Regions from separate parts of the Parasphingorhabdus sp. JC815 genome, predicted to be linked through region 2. Evidence: predicted binding sites of a transcription regulator. Region 2 holds the regulator's gene; each other region holds the start of a gene.
What was found. The regulator LexA, encoded in region 2, represses DNA repair genes until DNA is damaged. The targets are predictions, from matches to a motif close to GTTCCNCNCTTGTTCT.
Positions count from the first base shown of each region.

Region 1: the regulator LexA is predicted to act here: its motif matches at 1,768-1,783, upstream of radA (DNA repair protein RadA).
Region 3: the regulator LexA is predicted to act here: its motif matches at 3,169-3,184, upstream of recA (recombinase RecA).
Region 4: the regulator LexA is predicted to act here: its motif matches at 3,402-3,417, upstream of AB1K62_RS11675 (S24 family peptidase).

Region 1 is NZ_JBFEFM010000004.1:123,535-128,842, reverse strand. Features, by position in the region: gene AB1K62_RS10525 (patatin-like protein) at 1-1,693, opposite strand, end outside; gene radA (DNA repair protein RadA) at 1,799-3,163, shown strand; gene AB1K62_RS10515 (CvpA family protein) at 3,173-3,697, shown strand; gene AB1K62_RS10510 (iron-sulfur cluster assembly scaffold protein) at 3,694-4,128, shown strand; gene AB1K62_RS10505 (monovalent cation:proton antiporter-2 (CPA2) family protein) at 4,132-5,308, shown strand, end outside.
Region 2 is NZ_JBFEFM010000001.1:539,893-545,200, forward strand. Features, by position in the region: gene AB1K62_RS02590 (ComEC/Rec2 family competence protein) at 1-1,726, shown strand, start outside; gene lexA (transcriptional repressor LexA) at 1,756-2,457, opposite strand; gene AB1K62_RS02600 (molybdopterin molybdotransferase MoeA) at 2,526-3,722, opposite strand; gene moaC (cyclic pyranopterin monophosphate synthase MoaC) at 3,722-4,189, opposite strand; gene trpC (indole-3-glycerol phosphate synthase TrpC) at 4,186-4,989, opposite strand; gene trpD (anthranilate phosphoribosyltransferase) at 4,997-5,308, opposite strand, start outside.
Region 3 is NZ_JBFEFM010000001.1:348,649-353,956, reverse strand. Features, by position in the region: gene alaS (alanine--tRNA ligase) at 1-1,647, opposite strand, end outside; gene recA (recombinase RecA) at 2,006-3,094, opposite strand; gene AB1K62_RS01690 (response regulator) at 3,247-5,308, opposite strand, start outside.
Region 4 is NZ_JBFEFM010000005.1:30,485-35,792, forward strand. Features, by position in the region: gene brxC (BREX system P-loop protein BrxC) at 1-1,396, opposite strand, end outside; gene AB1K62_RS11660 (DUF1788 domain-containing protein) at 1,401-2,003, opposite strand; gene AB1K62_RS11665 (DUF1819 family protein) at 2,005-2,619, opposite strand; gene AB1K62_RS11670 (hypothetical protein) at 2,748-3,026, shown strand; gene AB1K62_RS11675 (S24 family peptidase) at 3,497-4,132, shown strand; gene mobF (MobF family relaxase) at 4,769-5,308, opposite strand, start outside.

The DNA of each region.
Region 1 (5,308 bases), on a different contig from region 2:
CAAAATTCTCTGGAACTGTGCGGTCAAGGTCTTCGGCAAAGCGCCGCGCCAAAAATCGAATGCGGCGTATGCGATAACCCAGATCATGGGCCTTGAAAAACTCATAAGCTATTTTCGATGGGCCAAGCCCGCCCTTTTTGGAGAGATCGTCAAAACCGCGCTGCTGCAAATTAGACCATAAAGCCGATCGCACGGCGTGGTGATTATGCGAAGAAGTATCGGACTGCGCGCGCTTTACCGTATGGGCGATATCCTCGACTACAGTAGCAAGCCTCAGATGACCGTAGGCACTATAGGAAAACCCGGCCATCTTGCTTGCTTTTTCCCTAGATTTGCGTCTCCATGAAGCCAGTCTGGCTGCTGTCGGGCTGTCGAGAAAAAGCGTTCTTCCGAAAATGGTCTCAACATTATAATCAACCTCCGTTCGCAGATTCTCCATAATCTGCCGCATCTGGATGATCCGGTTGGAGCGCCGCGATATATCATCAAGATTGTCACGGATCGGCTGTTCGCGCGGAATATTCGAAATAGCTCCGAATATAGTGGAAAAGAAACCGGGCAGGCTTTCGTCCTCGGCCTCCTGTGCTGCTTGCAAGCGCCGCAAAGCGCGTTTGCTTTTGTCGACATCCAGATCGGGACGAGGATCAATATAGACAAAGCGTCGATCCACCTCGCGTTTTGCAGGCCGGTTTCTCAATGCATCTATCGCTTGGGAAAAGGGAGCGTTAGCTAAAACAGAGCCATCTATCAGCACAGTGTCTTCAGCGGTTCCGGCACGGCTTTGATTGGGTAATATGCGTTTCAGGAAATTTTTCCGGTTGGGCCAGTCAAGTTTGCGAGCCGTTAAAACATTATCGAGTTCTGCAACGGTAAATGGCGGAAAAGCACCGGGAAAACTGGCTGTCGCTCGGCCCGCAAACACCAGTTCAGCCGGATCGGCAATGTTCGAGCGGTTTGTTCCCCGTGTCGAAAAACTGATCGTGATCCGGTGCTCCATCTCCAGGGCTTCTGATGGACTGTGCAGTTGCAGTCTTTCGGGATAGCCGACAAAATCTGTAACCGTCACAAACAAGTCCAGCGGTTGTCCGGGCGGCAGCAACTTCGGGCCAAGTTTGGCATTTTTCATGCTGGCAAGCGCATCCATGATCAGGCCAGAGAATATTTTTCCCCCGAATGGAGGCGCAAACCAGCGCGCACGCACAAAGCGGGAGAGTTTCATCTTCACTTCTTCCCGCGCCTCTTTTGAAACGGTTTGCTCTACCGCTCCGCCTTTGCGGCCCAGTGCCATCCATGCAATGGGTTCAGCCCAGAATTTGGAAAAGCGTGACAGCGGCCTGGCATCGGGATCAAGCAATGTATCAACATCCGCTTTTTCCAGCCACATCTCCGTTAGCGGTTCCAGCGATTCGCCCGAAATAATCGCTTGAGCCAGAAAAATGCCGTTAATCCCGCCGGCACTGGCACCCGAGATAATATCCGGTAGCACACGCAGTTTGACGCCGGTTTCCTGTTCGATCCAGGTCATGATGTTATGATAGACAGCGCGGCTGTTGTTCCCGGGCTGCTCGCCATCGTAAAAATCCCGGCTGGCTCTGGCGAGTTTCCAGACTTCTTTGGTTATACCATGCATATAAATGGCAAGACTAACGCCGCCATAGCAAATAAGAGCGAGTCTGAGTTCCTTTTGGCGCATTTTTCCAAGATTGGCAGCATGAAGGGCATGGCGCAAGCATGAAAGTGGTTGAAAAAACCAAGAAAAACTATAGCGTTCTGTTTTTGTTCTAGTGAAAGTATGGTCATGGCCAAGCCAAAGAAAAAATATGTATGTCAGGAATGCGGCTCTATCTCGCATCGTTGGCAGGGGCAGTGCGCTGATTGCGGTGACTGGAACACGCTGATTGAAGAGGCGGGGGAAACCGTATTTGCCGCCAAGCATAATTTGCAAAGTGGCGGACGGGAAGTCCGGCTGGTCGGGCTGGATTCCGAAATCAAACTGCCGGAACGCAAAAAAACGGGTATCGAGGAATTTGACCGCGCGGTTGGCGGCGGGTTGGTAGCCGGTTCCGCTACGTTGATGGGCGGCGATCCGGGTATTGGCAAGTCAACATTGCTGTTGCAGGTGTCTGCACGGCTCGCCAATGCAGGCTGTTCTGTGGCCTATATATCGGGTGAAGAAGCCGCGGATCAGGTGCGGCTGCGTGCACGGCGGCTGGGCTTGGGGAGTGCGCCGGTTAAACTGGCGTCGGCGACTTCGGTGCGTGATATTTTGACCACCTTGTCCAAGGATGCGCCCGATTTTGTAGTGATTGATTCCATTCAGACAATGCACAGTGATCTTATCGAAGGGGCGCCGGGAACGGTCAGTCAGGTGCGCGCATCCGCGCAGGAGCTGATCAAATTTGCCAAGGAATATGGCACAATGATCATGCTGGTCGGCCATGTCACCAAGGACGGCAATATTGCTGGTCCACGCGTGCTGGAACATATGGTCGATACAGTGATGAGCTTTGAAGGGGAGCGCAGCCACCAATATCGGATTTTGCGAGCCATAAAAAACCGTTTCGGCGGCACGGACGAGATCGGTGTGTTTGCGATGGAGGAAATGGGGCTAAGCGAAGTGCAGAATCCTTCCGCACTTTTCCTGACGGACAGAAGCGAAGAAGTGACCGGCGCGACCGTTTTTCCTGCCTTGGAAGGAACACGGCCCGTGCTGGTGGAGATTCAGGCGCTGACCGTCCGGCTGGCCAGCGGGGCTACGCCGCGCCGCTCGGTTGTCGGTTGGGACAGTTCGCGCCTCGCGATGATTTTGGCGGTGCTTGAAGCGCGCTGTGGCCTCAGCTTTTCTGGCGCGGAGGTATATCTGAATGTGGCCGGTGGATACCGTTTGACTGATCCGGCGGCTGATCTGGCAGTTGCGGCGGCGCTGATCTCTGCCCATGCGGAACGGCCCATGCCCAGCGACGCTGTTATATTCGGTGAGATTGCGCTTTCGGGGGAAATCCGTCCTGTGTCCAATACACCGCTTCGCCTGAAAGAAGCATCGAAACTGGGATTTGACCGGGCGATGATTCCGGCTTCCGGAGAGAAAGTCGGCGGCACTGTAAAACAACAACAATTTGCAAAACTTGCCAATCTCGTTGACCATATGCTTGCCCGCGCTTAGCTAGATTTTATGACCAGTTTGGATATCTTTGTTTTACTGCTGATGGGCGGCGCAGCTATATTGGGTTTCCTGCGCGGATTTGTGCAAGAAATACTTGCACTTATTGCATGGGTGATGGTCATCTTTGCGGTCCGTTTCCTGCATATGCCGGTGACGGAGTTTTTGATTGCGCCGATCGGAACGGAAGGCGGCGCTTCGGTTCTGGCATTTTGTTCGATTGTCATCGTCACTTATGCTTTGGGCCGCTGGATCGCCAGATCAATCGGTCAAAGGTCGCGTAAATCGCTGTTGGGACCTGTTGACCGTGTGCTTGGTTTCGGTTTTGGTATGATCAAGGGGTTGATTGGCGCCACGCTTGCCTATCTGTTGGTTATCCTTGTTTATGACAGCATCTATGGTGCAGCTGAGCCGCGACCAGAGTGGATTGCGGATTCGCGGACATATCCGTTATTGAATGCCAGCGGGGATGCGATGGTTGAATTTGTTGGAAAACAGAAGGAAATTACTGGGCTCGGGCCGGAGGTTGAGGAGTGAGCGGCGCACTTTATAACCGCGAGATACTCCGTCTGGCTGTTTCAATTCCGCATCAATTGCGACTGGACAAGCCCGATGGCACGGCGGAGGTCCGCTCACGCACCTGCGGCAGCCGGGTCGCTGCCGATATTATATTGTCGGATGACGGGCTGATCTCTCAATTGGGAATAGAAGTGAAGGCCTGTGCATTGGGTCAGGCTTCCACAGCGATTTTGGCGGCGCAGGCAATCGGAAAATCGGCAAAAAACATTGCCGCAGCCCGGGAGCATTTAGCCGGATTTCTGGCAGGTTCACACGAACAACCCGGCGATTGGGATAACATGGAGCATCTACGCGCTGCGAAGGACCATGCCGGTCGTCATGCCGCAATAGTTTTGCCTTATGATGCCATATTGGCCGCATTTGAAACCCATGAGGATGAGGTGGTCTAACGGATGGACGGCACAGAAACACATTTAGGCGATTTGCTCCTTGGCGGTTTCACCATGCTGGGAGCAGCGCTGATATTGGTGCTTGTGTTTCGCAAATTCGGAATTGGTGCGGTTCTGGGCTATCTTATTGCAGGCATATTGATCGGCCCACAAGGGTTGGGCCTGATCCGTGAGGGTGCCAACATCCTTGAGTTTTCCGAAATCGGGATCATTCTGCTGCTGTTTCTGGTCGGGCTGGAACTCGCTCCGTCCCGATTGATGCGGTTGCGCCGGGCGATATTCGGTCTGGGCATGGGGCAGGTGGCGCTATGCGGACTGGCGCTTTTCCTGCTCATCATGGCGACGACAAACTTCACTCTTGGCGCTGCGCTAGCACTGGGTTTGCCACTTGCGCTTTCTTCTACCGCACAGGTTTTGCCGATGTTGCAATCTTCCGGTCGTCTTAATACGCCGGGCGGTGAAAGAACATTTTCGATCCTGTTGTTTCAGGATTTGTCGATCATTCCGCTTTTGACAATTGTGGCAGCATTGTCCCGTGCCCCTGCGGCGGAAGGGGCGCTGCCGGGATGGCAGATTGCCGTTTTCGGTGTTTTGGCGATTGGCGGATTGATCTTTGCCGGGCGATATGTGCTGCAACCTGCTTTGGAATTGATCGGGAAGATTGCGGAGCGGGAGTTATTCATTGTCGCGGGGCTGGTTGTGGTGTTTGGCAGCGCGGCCTTGATGGAAATGATCGGGCTATCCCCGGCACTGGGCGCGTTTATTGCGGGGGTCATGCTGGCCAATTCCCCCTATCGTCATGAGCTGGAGGCCGATATTGACCCCTTCCGCTCATTGCTTTTGGGACTGTTTTTTCTTGCCGTAGGAATGATGCTGGATATCGGCATTATTATGGAGAATACGGCATTTGTATTCGGCGCGGCGATTGCGCTTGTTGTGACAAAAACAGCTATTATTTTCGCTTTGGGTAAATTGTTCGGCATGGATACATTGCCCGCTTTGGGCATGGGCTTGTTGCTCAGTCAAGGCGGTGAATTTGGTTTTGTCTTGTTCGGTGCCGCTGAACAGGCGTTGCTGATTGAGCCGCAGGCGAGCAGCCTGTTCAGCGCGGTGATTACGCTTTCGATGGCAACGACACCGTTTTTGATGCTGATTGCCAGACGGTTTTACGCTGCTGACC
Region 2 (5,308 bases):
GCAGAGTGATGGTGTTGCATCCAATGAAGCGCAGGCCAGTGATTTACAGGTTGGCACTGTCATCCAATTGCGTGCCCGTCTTGTGCCACCGGGAATGGCGACACTGCCCGGCGCCTATGATTTTTCCCGCCGTGCATGGTTTATGGGGTTGGGGGCTACTGGGCGGCTAATGGGAGACATCCGGATTGTTCAGCCAGCAAGACCGGTAGGGGGAATATTTTCTGTCATTCCGCAATATCGCCAGATGCTTTCCGATCATGTCCAGTCCCGCATGGACGACGGGGCAGGGGCGATTGGCGCGACATTGGCTACCGGAGATCGTGGGTCGATTAGTGACGAGGACGCAAAGGCCATGCGCCGCAGTGGGTTGGCGCATCTTTTGTCGATCAGCGGGCTTCATGTGACGGCGGTCGTGGGCGCAATCTATCTTCTGGTTTTGCGCCTATTGGCGCTTTTCCCGCCCTTGGCGCTGCGTTTTCGATTGCCGTTAATCGCTGCCGGTTGCGCCGCCATTGGTGCGCTTTCCTATACGTTACTGACCGGAGCGCAGGTGCCGACAATTCGCGCCTGTGTCGCCGCGCTGCTTGTATTGGCGGCGCTAATCATGGGGCGCAGCGCGATCACATTGCGTATGGTTGCGGCGGGCGCCCTGTTCGTGTTGATCCTCTGGCCGGAATCCCTAGTCGGACCAAGTTTTCAGCTAAGTTTTGCAGCGGTGACTGCGATTATTGCCATGCATGACCACCCCAAAGTGCAGGCTCTATTTGCAACGCGGGAAGAAGCTGCGCTCAAGCGGCTTGGCAGGATGTTAGCCGGGCTTTTCCTGACGGGACTGGTCGTTGAAATGGCGTTGATGCCGATTGCCTTATATCATTTTCATAAAGCGGGTATTTATGGATCGCTGGCCAATATCATCGCTATTCCGTTGACAACATTTGTAATTATGCCGCTGGAAGCATTGGCGCTGGTGCTTGATATTTTCGGTCTTGGTGCACCGATATGGTGGATATGTGAAAAATCCCTAAGTGGTTTGATCATTCTGGCCCATTATGTGTCCAGTCGCCCGGGGTCGGTGACTATGTTGCCAACAATGCCGCTTATGGCATTTGCGTTATTGGTATTTGGCGGTCTGTGGCTCTCTCTTTGGGGTCAGCGCTGGCGGATTTGGGGAGTTCTTCCCGTCATCATCGCTATTTTAATCATTAACCTGTCCCGCGCGCCGGACGTTTATATTACCGGCGATGGCCGCCATGTCGGGTTTCGCTCTGACGAGGGTGAACTGGCCATGTTACGCACCCGCAGCGGGGGTTTTGTCCGTAATATGATATTGGAAAATGCCGGAATTGACGGTGAAGCGGCCTTGCTGGAGGATTGGCCCAATGCCTCTTGCAATGCAGATAGTTGCACAGTGACAATAAGAACGACCGATAGAAACTGGGTGATCCTCGCTACGCGCAGTTCTTATCATATTCCGGCGCTGGCATTATCAGCCGCTTGTCGACGGGCTGATATTGTGATCAGCGACCGTTATCTTCCGCGCAGTTGCCAACCGCGCTGGATTAAAGCGGATCGCGCAACATTAAGTCAGGTTGGCGGCATGACAATAGATTTGGAAAACCGGCAGATCACAACTGTTCGGGACCGTAACGGACATCATAGCTGGATGCGCTTTGCTGCGCCGGAAAATTCAGCAGCGCGCCGGGCATTCACGGGACCTGCGGACTAAACCGCGGCCCGTCAGGGTCAATCCGGCTATCAGTTATAACGCCGCAAAAGTCCGGCCATTTTGCCTTGTATCTGCACTTCATCAGGACCGAATATCTGTGGTTCATAAGCGCTGTTGGCGGGGTTCAGACGCACCGTAGCGCCTTCTTTGTAGAGATATTTGAGTGTCGCTTCCTCATCATGAACCAATGCGACAACAATTTCACCGTTCCGTGCGGTTTGGGTGCGCTGGATTAGGGCATAATCGCCATCTAATATGCCAGCCTCAATCATCGAATCGCCCGACACTTCCAGCGCATAATGTTCACCAGAACCCAGCAGGGCCGCAGGAACCGAAAGAGCTGACTGACCTTCCAGTGCCTCTATGGGTGCACCAGCGGCAATCCGGCCATGGAGAGGAATTTCAATCACATCATTGGAAACAACAGTAAGCTCTTTCGCGGCGGCGGGTCGCGGCGAACCGGAGGAAATACTAACCACATTTGATTCTGCCGCTTCCGGAAGTTTGATATTCCCGCCTTCGGGCATTTTGGTCACTTCCAAGGCGCGCGCCCGATTGGGAAGGCGCCGCAAGAACCCCCGTTCTTCCAATGCGCTGATCAATCGGTGGATACCGGATTTGGATTTCAGCCCCAGCGCATCTTTCATCTCTTCAAAAGAAGGAGATACACCTGATTCTTCCAAGCGATTATGGATGAAGCATAAAAGTTCATGTTGTTTCGGGGTGAGCATAGTATATGTCCTTATCGGGAACGTATAAAGAACAATTATGAAACATACACAGGTAAGTCAAGTGCTATTCAAATAGTAATATAGGAAACGGCCATGCCTTCTGGCTGCACAGGGCTATGAGGTGGGCGATAGAGCAGGGCGTTGGCAGCAGCGAGCACGGAAAGTTTGGCGCTGTCCTGACTATTCATTGCCGTAATCCCACTATTATCGACCTTTGCCCGCAGAAATTCGGCGCGGTGCGTGGTCGCAGGCAAAGCAGTGCGCGTCTCAGCAGTTTGCATGACGGGCAATGGCGAGCGGGAACCCGCGATATGCCGGATCAGCGGTAGCAGAAATAATGTCGCCGTAACAAAAGCAGACACCGGATTGCCGGGCAGGGCAAGAACTATGCTGTCACCAAGTTTTCCGGCCATTAACGGCTTGCCCGGCTTCATGGCTATTTTCCAGAAATCTGTCTGTCCGCCCAGCCGCTCAAATGCCGGAGCTACCAGATCATGATCGCCCACTGATGCCCCGCCGATGCTTACAATGACGTCACAATCATCAACGCTGGCAAGGGCGTCACAAAGGCTATCCAGATTATCTTTTATCCTGCTGATCGTGTGGGTTATAGCAGGTGTCTGTGATAGCATCGCAGCTATCATGACGTCATTACTGGCTGGTATCTGATGCGATAGGGTGTCGGTGCCTGGCGCAACCAGTTCATCGCCGGTCGAAAGGACCGCTACCTTCGGGCGTCGCCCGACTGTAATGCTGCCCGCGCCGGCCATAACAGCTTGTCCTAAAGCGGCGGCGCTAAGATATGTTCCGGCCTGTAGCATTATATCGCCGGCATTAAAGTCCCCGCCTTTGCCGCGAACATGATGGCCTTTGCTCGGTGAGGGGTCTGATATCAGGCGGATAATATCATTCCCGCCATCTTCATCCTGCGTCACATTTTCCTGCATGACGACGGTATCGGCCCCGTCCGGCATCAACGCACCGGTAAAGATCCGCGCTGCTTGTCCGCTCTTGATAGGCGGGCAAGGCGGGCTTCCGGCCTTACATTCTCCGGCCAATTGCCATGGCCCCTCGCGATCGGCAAAGCGGATGGCATAGCCGTCCATCGCTGACATATCGCCAGCAGGCTGGCTACGCCGGGCAATGAGGTCTTCAGCAAGATAGCGTCCCAGTGCTTCCGCGACCGGAAGCGTTTCTGACGCCAAGGGCTCCGCCATGGAAATTAACCGCTTCTGTGCATCTTCAAAAGGCAGCAATGACGTCATTATGCGGTCCAGTCTCCCGATTTGCCGCCGGATTTGGATAATAGGCGAATATCGCTGATTACCATATCTTTCTGCATGGCTTTGGACATGTCATAAATGGTTAGAAGCGCCACAGAAGCCGCTGTTAAAGCTTCCATTTCTACGCCGGTTTTTCCGGTCAGACGCGCCATAGAGTGAACGGTGATACCAGCGTTTTGAAATATAAAATCCACAGTGACTTTACTTAAAGCAAGCGGGTGGCAAAGCGGAATGATGTCACTGGTTTTCTTTGCTGCCATGATCCCGGCGATACGGGCAGTGGACAGCACATCCCCTTTTTTCATGCTATTCGCCCTGATCGCGTCCAGAACATCGGGCTTCATACTGATAAAACCCTCGGCATTTGCTTCACGGACCGTGTCTTGCTTGGCCGATATATCGACCATGTGCGCCGCGCCCTTTTCATCAATATGGGTGAGTTTGCTCATGTGTTTATATATTCGCCTGATAGCAACAAACGGGTTGCCGCTTCGATATCGGCCTGTTTCATCAGTGACTCTCCGACCAGAAACGCACGGGCGCCCGACTGCGCCAGTCTCTGGCAGTCTTCATGGGTAAATATACCGCTTTCCGATACCATGATCCGGTCTTTGGGAACAAGTTTCGCCAGACGTTCGGTTTGTTCAAGGCTGGTTTCAAAGGTCTTGAGGTTGCGATTATTGATACCCAAAAGCCGTGATCGCAGTTTAAGCGCGCGTTCCAGTTCGCTTTCGTCGTGGACTTCAACCAGAACATCCATGCCCAGTTCATGGGCTGCCGCCTCGATTTCGAGAGCCAGACCATCATCCAGAGCGGCCATGATAACCAATATTGCATCTGCGCCAAGCGCTCGCGATTCTTCCACCTGCCACGGATCAACCATAAAATCTTTTCGCAAGCAGGGGAGGTTGCAGGCCGCCCGTGCTGCGACAAGATATTCATCCGCACCCTGAAAATAGGGCGCATCGGTGAGCACCGACAAACAGGCCGCACCGCCCGCTTCATAAGCAAGGGCATGGGCCGGAGGATCAAAATCAGCCCGGATCAGACCTTTGGACGGGCTGGCTTTTTTAATTTCTGCGATAAGGGCAAAGCCGTTGGCCGACTTTTCTTCAATAGCGCGAATAAACCCTCTGGGCGGGGTCTGTTCCATCACTCGATCACGCAGGGCAGATGGGGACATAGCGGTCCGGCTCTCGCGCACATGCTCGCGTTTCGCTTCGCAAATTTCGGTGAGTTTATTCATTATCTATATCTTATTGATTAGCGATCCAGCAGTCCAATATGGCATTGGCCAAGCCTTTGTCGAGCGCTTCGGTTGCTTCTTCAACGCCCTCTTCCCAACTTTCGGCTGCTCCGGCAACCATCAAGGCGGCTGCGCTATTAAGCAATACCGCATCGCGATAGGCAGAGCGTTCACCCTGTAACAATTTCCTTAGGGCAGCGGCATTATAAGCCGCATCGCCGCCTTTTATCGCGTCGGCATCGTGGCGCGAAAGGCCGAGGTCTTCGGGTGTAATCCGGCTGTGGATAATGGACTGCCCCTCGACAATCGCTAACCGGGACGG
Region 3 (5,308 bases), 190 kb from region 2:
GACGGTGTCACCTACAGAAACAGCGCCATCTTTGATGGTTAAATGATGTGCGTGAAGACGGCCGAGCGGCTTGCTTGTATCTGAAATATCTGCGGCAAACCCGCCCTCACCTGTTGCCAGACCGCTGTCGCCCATTTGACCACCACTTTCGCCATAGAAAGGCGTTTGGTTGGTCAACATAATGAGCTTGTCCCCCGCCTTAGCAGAGCGCACCTCTTCACCATCTTTGACCAAAGCTATGACCATGGCATCACCGGCCTCTGCGCTATATCCGGTAAATTCGGTGCTACCTTCGCGTTCGGCAATATCGAACCAGATGGCTTCGGAAGCCTGATCACCAGAGCCCTTCCACGCAGCGCGAGCGGCTGCTTTCTGCTCTTCCATGGCTTTATCGAAACCTTCGCGGTCAATCCCCAGAGACTTTGTGCGTAAGGCATCTTCGGTCAGATCATAAGGGAAGCCATAAGTGTCATACAGCTTGAAGGCTGTTGCACCGGGCAAAGTGTCCCCCTCTTCCATACCAGTAATTTCGGCATCGAGCAGCTTGAGCCCCTTGTCGAGCGTCCTGCGGAAATTGGTTTCCTCCCGCAGCAAAGTTTCCTCAATCAACGGTTTCGCACGAATCAATTCGGGAAAGGCATTGCCCATCTCACCGGTCAGTGCACCAACCATCCGGTGCATCAACGGGTCTTTCGTACCCAGAAGATGGGCATGGCGCATGGCGCGGCGCATAATCCGCCGAAGCACATAACCGCGGCCTTCATTGGCCGGCAACACGCCATCAGCAACCAGAAATGATGAAGCACGCAAATGATCAGCTATTACACGGTGGCTGGCTTGATTATCGCCCGTCGTGGCGGTTCCTGTTAGAGTCCCGGATTCAGCAATCAGGGCTTTAAACAGATCAATGTCATAATTATCATGAGTGCCCTGCATAACCGCAGCGACACGTTCCAGACCCATGCCGGTATCAATTGACGGCTTTGGCAGATCAATGCGGTTGCCAGTCCCATCCTGTTCATATTGCATGAACACCAGATTCCAGATTTCAACAAAGCGGTCGCCATCTTCATCCGGGCTGCCGGGTGGCCCGCCAAAAATATTTTCGCCATGGTCGTAGAAAATCTCGCTACATGGTCCGCAAGGTCCGGTATCGCCCATGGACCAGAAATTATCATTGCTGGCTATGCGAATAATCCGCTCTTCGGGAAGTCCAGAGATTTTTCGCCACAAATCAAAAGCTTCATCATCCGTATGATAGACAGTCACAGTCAAGCGATCAGGAGAGATTTCCCATGTTTTTGTGATCAATTCCCATGCGTTATGAATGGCCTGTTCCTTGAAATAATCACCAAAGGAAAAATTGCCGAGCATTTCAAAAAATGTGTGGTGGCGGGCCGTGTAGCCGACATTATCCAGATCATTATGCTTGCCGCCAGCGCGGACGCATTTCTGATTAGATGTTGCAGTGAGAAATTTACTCTTTTCTGCTCCAGTAAAAATATTTTTAAAAGGCACCATACCGGCATTAATGAACATTAATGTCGGGTCATTATGCGGAATCAATGGAGAAGACGGGACAATTTCATGTCCCTTCTCGTTAAAAAATTCCAGAAAAGAGCGTCTTATATCATTGGTTGTAATCATGGATTCGACTTAGGCGACGCCTGTCCGCTTGACAATCCCGTGAATGAATTGATGAAAAAAACCATCACAGAGAGAGAGTTCATCATAAGAGCTATTTGGCTAAAACGGAAAAAGCCGTTGGTCCTTCCAAAGTTCACACAATTCACAACCCAAAATAGCAGAAACGGGCCGGATTCTTCCAAGTTTGTCAAAGAGCAACCGAGCCGCCAATAAAAAGACCGTAAAAAGGGGGCCGTCCTGACTATCGGGGGACAGAAGGACGGCCCGGGTGCCAAGGTTCGCCTCGGGGCAGCGAACCGGCAAAACTTATAATTTGGGAAAAGAAGCAGAAGAAGGGCAAGCCCGTTTCTAAATCCTTTTATTCACCCTCCCCGCTGTCCTTGTCGCTGGCAGCAGAGCCGGTCATCATATCTTCGGCAATTTCTTCCTCGTTGCCGCGGATCTGTTTTTCCAGCTTCGCCATCAGTTCAGGGTTTTCGAGCAGGAAGCGTTTGGAATTTTCACGGCCCTGACCAATTCGAACCGAATCATAGGAGAACCAGGCACCGGCTTTTTCGACCACGCCGGCTTTGACGCCCAGATCAATGATTTCTCCTACCTTGGAGATGCCCTGTCCGTACATAATATCAAATTCGACTTGCTTGAACGGAGGCGCAACCTTGTTTTTCACTACTTTTACGCGAGTCGAGTTGCCGACAATATCGTCCCGCTCCTTGATCTGTCCGGTGCGGCGGATGTCGAGGCGGACCGAGGCATAGAATTTTAACGCATTGCCGCCCGACGTCGTTTCGGGATTGCCATACATGACACCAATTTTCATCCGCACCTGATTGATGAAAATCACCATACATTTGGAACGGCTGATCGATCCGGTCAGCTTGCGTAGTGCCTGGCTCATCAAACGGGCCTGCAAACCGACATGGGAATCACCCATTTCACCTTCGATTTCTGCACGTGGGACCAGCGCCGCAACCGAGTCGACAACCAGAACATCAATGGCGTTAGAGCGCACCAGCGTATCTGTAATCTCCAGAGCCTGCTCACCCGTATCAGGCTGCGATATAATCAGCTCGTCAATATCCACACCCAGCGCATTGGCATAAACCGGATCAAGCGCGTGTTCCGCATCGACAAAGGCCGCAGTGCCGCCCGCTTTTTGCGCTTCGGCAATAACGTGCAGCGCCAATGTCGTTTTACCCGAACTTTCCGGGCCATAGATTTCGATTACACGTCCCTTTGGCAATCCCCCGATGCCAAGTGCAATATCGAGCCCCAACGAGCCGGTGGAGATTGATTCAACCTCCATAGCCTTGCGGGAGCCAAGCTTCATGGCCGAGCCTTTGCCAAAAGCACGGTCAATCTGTGCCAATGCGGCGTCGAGCGCTTTTTGTCTGTCTGATGAGTTCAACTGAGTATCCGATTCTACGACTTTTAAATTACCGGCCATTTGCCTGTCCCCTTCGCTAATTGCTTGTACGATATCAATCAATGCCCGATATGATGTACCGCATTTGTTCTTTGAGAACAAGGGGAGAACATTATTTTCTTGCAATTACAAATAGTCATTATATTTCAGTATGTTACGAGCAAATCCATAGTCTATTTATTATGTTCGGCCAAAACTTCCCCGACAGCTTGCGCGATTTGTGCAACAGAAAATGGCTTGGGCAGAAATGCGACATTGTCGAGATCAATGGATTTTCGCAGTTGCTCTTCGGCATAGCCGGACATGAACAGAATCGGGATTTCAGGATATAGTTCGCGTGCCTGCTTGGCCATTGCCGGTCCGTCCATATTCGGCATGACCACATCCGACACAATCATATCAAAAGCGTTTTCGCCCTCTTCCATGCTGGTCAAATGCTGCAACCCTTCTTCGCCATCGCTCGCAGTTACTACGGTATAACCCTGCCGCGTTAATGCACGTTCTGCCACGGCGCGGACCATATCCTCATCCTCCACCAGCAAAATATGACCACTGCCCCATAGTTCTTTTTTGGCCAGAGCCTTGGGCGGTTCGGCTGTTTGCGATGTTTCGTGATCCAGTCCCTTATGAACCGGAAAATAAATTGCGAACGTGGCCCCTTCATCAGGATTGGATTCCGCAAAAATATAACCGCCCGATTGTTTGACAATCCCGTAAACGGTGGAGAGGCCAAGCCCGGTGCCCTTCCCAACATCTTTGGTCGTGAAGAAAGGTTCAAATATCTTGCCAATCACCTGCGGCGGGATGCCCATCCCTGTATCACTCACGAACAGGGCGGTATAGTCCCCGACGGGGAGAATATCGTTTTTCAACGCCCGGACGTCAGAAGGTGTAATCATCTGGGTCGTGATCGAAATCTTACCGCCATTGGCTCCGCTGGCATTAATAGCATCACGGGCGTTTACACCAAGATTTATGATCACCTGCTCCAACTGCCCCGGATCGGCACGGACCAGTCCCAGATTGCGGCCATGTTTGACCTCTAGCTCAATAGAGTCATCCAATAGCCGCTTGAGCAGGTTCGACACGTCTGAGACCACATCGGGAAGCTGTAGAACCTGTGGTCGTAAGGTTTGTTGCCGTGAAAAGGCCAAGAGTTGACGGACCAGACCAGCAGCCCGGTTGCTGTTATTCTTGACCTGCTGAATATCATCATAATCGCTGTCACCGGGCGCATGACGCAGCAGCATCAGGTCACAATGGCCGATAATCGCGGTCAGTATATTGTTGAAATCATGGGCAACGCCGCCAGCAAGCTGCCCCACCGCCTGCATCTTGGTAGCTTGCGCTACCTGCGTTTTCAGCTTGGCTTCCTCGCTATTATCCTTGAGCGAGAGCAAAACCGCAGCATCACCCAGACCACGAATACTCGCCATGCCCAGTGCAACCGGATCTTCCCCGCCCGAGCGCAGCCGCACAGCAAGGTCTCCCGACATGGAAGGACCGCGCCCATAGCGGCGAACGGCATCCGCCACCGCCGCCTTGTCGTCACGGATCATGAGATCACCGGGATAGAGTGGCTCCTCTCCTTCCTGAATATCCGACACTTTCGCAAAGGCATTGTTATAGAAGAGAAATCGGCCATCCCGATCTGTGAGCGCCAGACCGAGTGGAAGCAACGACAACATCGATTCAACCTGTTCCAACGCTTTGCCGCGTTCCACCATGCCATCATCGTCGATAAGCAGGATCAGCGCCGGTCCTTTTTGCTGATTACGATCCAGTGGAACGTGGAAAAGGCGCACTGGCGTGCCGTGCCGGCCATCCCGTTCGAAAAAAATCGTGCCCTTGTCATCGGAGCGTAGAAAATTGATAAAATTGCGCCCTGCTATATTTGCGTCTTCACGACCAGTGGCCCTGAGCGCAAAGCCCTGATTCAATGCTCTGATCCGTCCTTCGCCGCCGATAACCGCAGCGAGCAAACCCGCTTCCGATAAAGCCTTGCCAGTGGCACCGCTCACCATGTTGATTGTCTCGTCCAATATATCGTTGCGGCGCCGGGGCTTGAAATGCCAGAGCAGATATTCATCGCCATGTCCCGCGCGCTCGACCTTCGCATTATATTCAGCAACCCCGCGTTTCAGCCCCTCGGCAGAGCCGCGCCCGTCGCGCCATGCCTTTCGTCCGGCCGAAGCCAACAGTGTGTTCCCGTCATCCTGCAATGGAAGTTTTGGG
Region 4 (5,308 bases), on a different contig from region 2:
GAATACTCTGTTGAACCGAAGATTTCAGTGCAGTGCGGATCCCTTCGAACATGAGATCGAAAGTAGCCAACCCTCCGACTTCTTTGTCTTTCAGCTTCTTCGAGACCTCTTGGAAAACGCCCAACATCGAGCGCTCGCCGACCGAGCTGTGTTTGCCTTCAAATGCGTTGTGCTCCGACAAAGACGTGATTGCCATTTGAAAGAGGTCATACTGATAGGGGGGGAAAGGATAACTTGAGATGAAGTGGTCGCGACCCCGGTAGTTTTTGAGCTTCATCGAGCCGTCAGCAAAATCGAACAGGGTCTTGAGGTTGTTTTCTTCGCGGTCATGAAGGTTGCCAAGCGTTACTTGCCCTTCTGACGTCTTGGCGAGGAGGCGGCGCTGGATCACTTCGGCGACATCGGCCGAGTTCAGTGGCATGCGGTTGCTGAAGCGGGCCTGGATTTTGGAGAAGTCATTCTCTTGCTGCTGCGTCATGTCGCCGATAACCGACGCCATGTCTTGCTGCGCAGTTACTATGATCCAAGCTTGCCCGTTGCATTTGGTGTTAAGGCTCTCAGCGATGGTTTGCAGATTGGTCATGAGCTTTACATTGTCCGCAATATACTGGCCGACCTCGTCAACGAAGAAGTTGAGCCGGAAGCCCTTGGGCTGATTGTCTATCCAAGCTTTGACTGTGCCAGCGAAGTCCTCAATCGAGACGCGTGTGTCCTTACGGTAATGGCTCAGGATGTCTTTTGCATCTGAAGGATCACCACCGGTTGCTTCTGCAAACGCTGTTGCAATATTTTTGGCTTCGAGCAGCGCCTGTTCTCGACCACGTTCCCAGTCTTTCCCGGCAGCGCTTCGAAAAGCTTCTTTGAATGCCTCGAATTGCCCACGTCCCTGCAAGTCGCGTTCGAATTGCGCGATATGAGGCTGTTTGCCATAGAACCCGCAGGCTTCGTCAAAGACCTTTTGGAAGACAGATAGAAGCGCATCTACATCCGTCTTGGAGATCACATCTGCCTTCTGGTCAATATTGAACAAGATCGACTTCGACGGGATGGAAACGGCCTTGTTGAGTGCGCCTGCCAGCATTGGCTCGCCTTTGAGCTTTTCAGCAAAGATCTCGTGAGCGGTTTTGCCGTCGACCTCACGATTTTCAAGCAGTAGAGCCAGCATCTTCAGCAAGTGCGATTTACCAGAGCCAAAGAAGCCAGAAATCCAGACGCCATTTGAAGTGTCATAGTTGTTGTAGGCATCGAGGAACTGTTCCAGCCGTTGGCCGATCTCCCCTGTGATGACGTACTCGTCGAGTTCGATGCGAAGACTTGCTTCGTCGTCGGCCTTGATGACACCGTCAATGGCGCGATCAACGGGTTTCTCAAAAATGTCTTTTAGCAGCTGGGCCATGGGCTTAGACCTCGTAATTCAGAATGTTGAAGGCGCGGTAATATTTGTCGTCATGAAGCTGACCAAAGAGATCCAATGACGCGCCAGTCGCCAAAGCATGGGTGTAGCTTCCTGGGAAGAAAAGAACGGTTGGCGCGTCTTTCGCAGTGCTTTGTAGGTTGTTCAGCACGTTGTGAGAGCGGATGTAAGGGTATACCTCACCGACGCCTGACAAGAAAATGACATCATGTGGGGTCGCTTGGATCGCCTGGCCAATATGCGGGATCAGGTGAGCTTGTGGGTCCAAGACACCTTGTAGAAGTTCCTTTATCTCACCCTTACTACTGTCGGCCTCAATTTCGAGAACCTGCTCTAAGATCCCGCGTTCTGAAAGTATGTCGAGCGCGAGATCGTAGAGGTTCAGGTCCAACACTCGAGTGCCGGAGTGCTGAATTCGGGTCACAAGATCTTCACGGTCCTCAACCATGGTAAGCCCTTCCTCGGCGGGAAAGGGGTAGATAAAAAATGGCACTTCATTCCCTAGGCCTTGTTTGGTCAGGAAGCGTTCACTGGTGATCACGTGGTAGAGGTGTTCGGCCCGCTCTTTTCGGTTTAGTCCTCGTTTCAAATTAAGCTCCCTCGAGCGGAACGCTAGGGAAAATGGCCAGATCGCCGGGGTTGTGGTCTTCAATCATGTGTTTCAAACGTGTGGAAATAATCGCGGTTTGAATGCGATCATCTTCTGAAATGATTCCGGCTTCACGCATCATGCGAAACATGATTTGACGAAGTTTCAAGCGGGTCGACCGACTTAATCCGGCCAGTCCCTCATCCCATTCAGCTTTCGCTTCAAAAAGAATGTCAAAGCTTTCGAGCGGTAAATCGAGTTGGTAAGACAGGTATCGCTCTCTCACCACTTCCACCGCAAATTCACGAACGAACCGATATGCGCGGCATGTGGCGATCCACAACAGCGCCTGCTGCTCGGAGCGATCCGCCCCTTCCAAAAGGTAAGTGCGTTCCTCATTGGTAAGAGTAAGCAGGCGGTTAGCAATTTCGCGCAACGATCGACGGTTCGAAGTTGATTTCGGCAGACTGGTTGTGCCTTCCTCCATGGCTCTGAGAATTGTGTCTTCCCAAGGCTCGCCGTCTTCATGCAAGCGCGCGAGTTCAAGGCTTTCGTTCAGGAAGAGTCCGCCAGTGCTAAATGACATCTTGTAGTCTTGTATTGCTGAAGCACTCACCACCGCATAGCCCCTCCCCTCAAAATCCCCATTGTTTGCTGGCGCCCTAGCCCTTCTGTAACTATTCGTCATTATAATAAGTTAGACAAATTGAGGCTTAACTTTTGTTATTGTTTGGCCTTTTTGCCATGTTGACATTAATCAACAAACGTTCGGTGTTGCAAGCGCTCTTGTGCAATTGTTTGTTTGATCAATTATCGTTGTTGGGTGATTTTCTGACCCCTTCCAAGTTAGGCACTTTTTTGGGGTGGGAGCATGTTATTCAAGCTCTCATGGCAGCGCTTGTAGTAACGGCACTCGATGTAAGCTTCGATCTGGTCGTCAAGATCAACGGATTAGGCGTAGATTGTGAGCAGGATGCTGTTTTGAGCGTCTGGTGCCGGTCTTTAATTTTACCTTGCGCTTGAAGATGCGGCGTTGCGCCGCTTATATGGCTTATGCCCTAAGCGCTCATATAACTCACAAGATTGAATATAATATAACTGAAGTCATTGGACATCAAACTTCCAACGTTTACATCTAAAATATAGCTTAGATATTAGGTAAGGTTTTAAAGAGACTCTCCAAAGCTTGCTAGATCATTTTACCACTTGTCTCGCTTAAGTAATTTTCAACTTTCTCCACCGTCCGCCGCCTCGGTCTTCGCCCCATTCTAAGATCCAGCACAAATCTAGGATCCCCCACGGCCCGCCTGCCAAATCGCGTCGCAGAAATATGCGTTTGCTTCAAGTGCAGCTCAATACGGTCTAATAATTTCATTGTCTTCCTCGAATCAGCTTTCACTTGCGTTCTTGTTATGCTCCTATTAGGAAGAATCTATATTGTCTAGGATAATTCCTATTACTAAGATGACTGGATTGAATGAAAGGCATTGCCGATGGACAATGTGAGAGAAGAGCTGGACCGGCTTATTCAGCATAACAAAGATGATTATTCAGGCCTATCACGGCTTCTCGGTCGCAACCCTGCTTACATCCAGCAATTCATAAAACGTGGCAGCCCTCGCAAGCTCGACGACGAAGATCGCCGTAAGCTAGCGCGTTATTTTGGCGTCGATGAGCAGCTGCTTGGTGGACCGCCGCCTGCGATCCATAACGGTCTAGTCGAAATCGCTACTTTAGACGTGGATGCGTCCGCTGGATTTGGCGCGATTGCTGAAAGCGAAAATAGCCAGACGCGTTTTGGATTTGACGAGCGATGGCTCAAAAAGCTGACACCGTCCAAGAGCTCAAGCCTTTCGATTGTCCGTGTGATCGGCGATTCTATGGAACCAACCCTTAGTCACCGAGATGAGGTGCTTGTTGATGCGTCCGATCATGGCGCGCGTCTTAGAGATGGCATCTACGTCTTGCGTTCAGACGATACGCTCGTGGTTAAACGGGTTGCTCTTAAACCTGGCGGTAAACAAATCACGATCTCCAGTGATAATATAGCCTATCCGACTTGGGATGACGTGGACCGCGCTTCCATTCATATCATTGGCAGGGTTATCTGGTTTTGCCGCGCGATATAAACAATTATAGCTTGGTGATTAGCCAGCGAACGAGCGTGTAAAGTGGCCAGCCCAATATTATAATAGCTATAAAACCCACCTCAAGATAGAGGAGCTTGGCGCTCCAGCTATTGTTTGACCTGTTCGGCTGATCACGCACAGCGATGCCGCTTCCAATATTTATTCCACCGGGCGGCCCAGCCGCCGCGCACCATAGCGCAGTTGATGTCGCCGCTTTTAGGCGAAATGCACCATGCTGCGGTTCTCGTTCCGCCAGCTCCGCCGTCTGACCTACACTGCATAGCGGGTCCGCTCACCAATATATGCCCTTCACTGGAAGCGCCGACCGGACGTCCAACAAGATTTACGAGCGCATTGCGGGCTTTTTTTGCTGCTGCCTTTGGGCAAGGGTGGCTAGGTCTGCAGGTGCGATCCAATTCACGAGCGGCAATGCCGGAAAGTCTGATTCTTGGACCTTCAGAGCACCATACTCGGTCCATCGCCATCCCATACCCGTATAGGCGTGCAGGTAAATGTTTCACCGCTTGGAACAATGGCCACTTTTAAGGCGAGGAGCAGGATTAGATTAAACATGACCCAAATCACATGCGATAGTCCCAGAAATATGTCCAGCGATGACGCACCCCCCGTTGCCTCTTAAATCCCGATCTCAAAAGGTTTTAACATGTCTTTTGTAATTTCTGGCTTATCTGTTCCAGAGGCCTTGTCTTGGACCTGCGACTTGCCCGCTTTCAACCCCGTTGCCGCAGCTTGGCGGAGCCGCTCGGTCACTTCCAGTGCGGAAGTCTTGGTACCTGTATTTTGCGCTACTGCGCGGCCGAGTTTGCCAGCGTTATCAACAAATAGGGTCAGACTGTCGCGTAGTCGGGTTATCGTCACGAGAAATGTCTGCTGATTGGAGAGGTTTTTTTCGCGGCTATCCATGACGGCGATACCGTGGTCCGAAGTCAGGCCTTGGGCCATATGGGCATTAAGCGCATAGGCTAGATCAAGCCTTTTGAGCATAGGATCACTGCGTTTCAGCCTATGTTCCATACCTGCTGATGTTACCAGCGTGAGATGAGTCTTGTCGATATCCGTAATTTTTGCCTGATCGGCATTGAAAAGACCGCGTTTATGGTCGTTTTTGGTCCAACGAATGCGCTCGCTGCTATGAATGTCTAGCTGCTTTTCTTC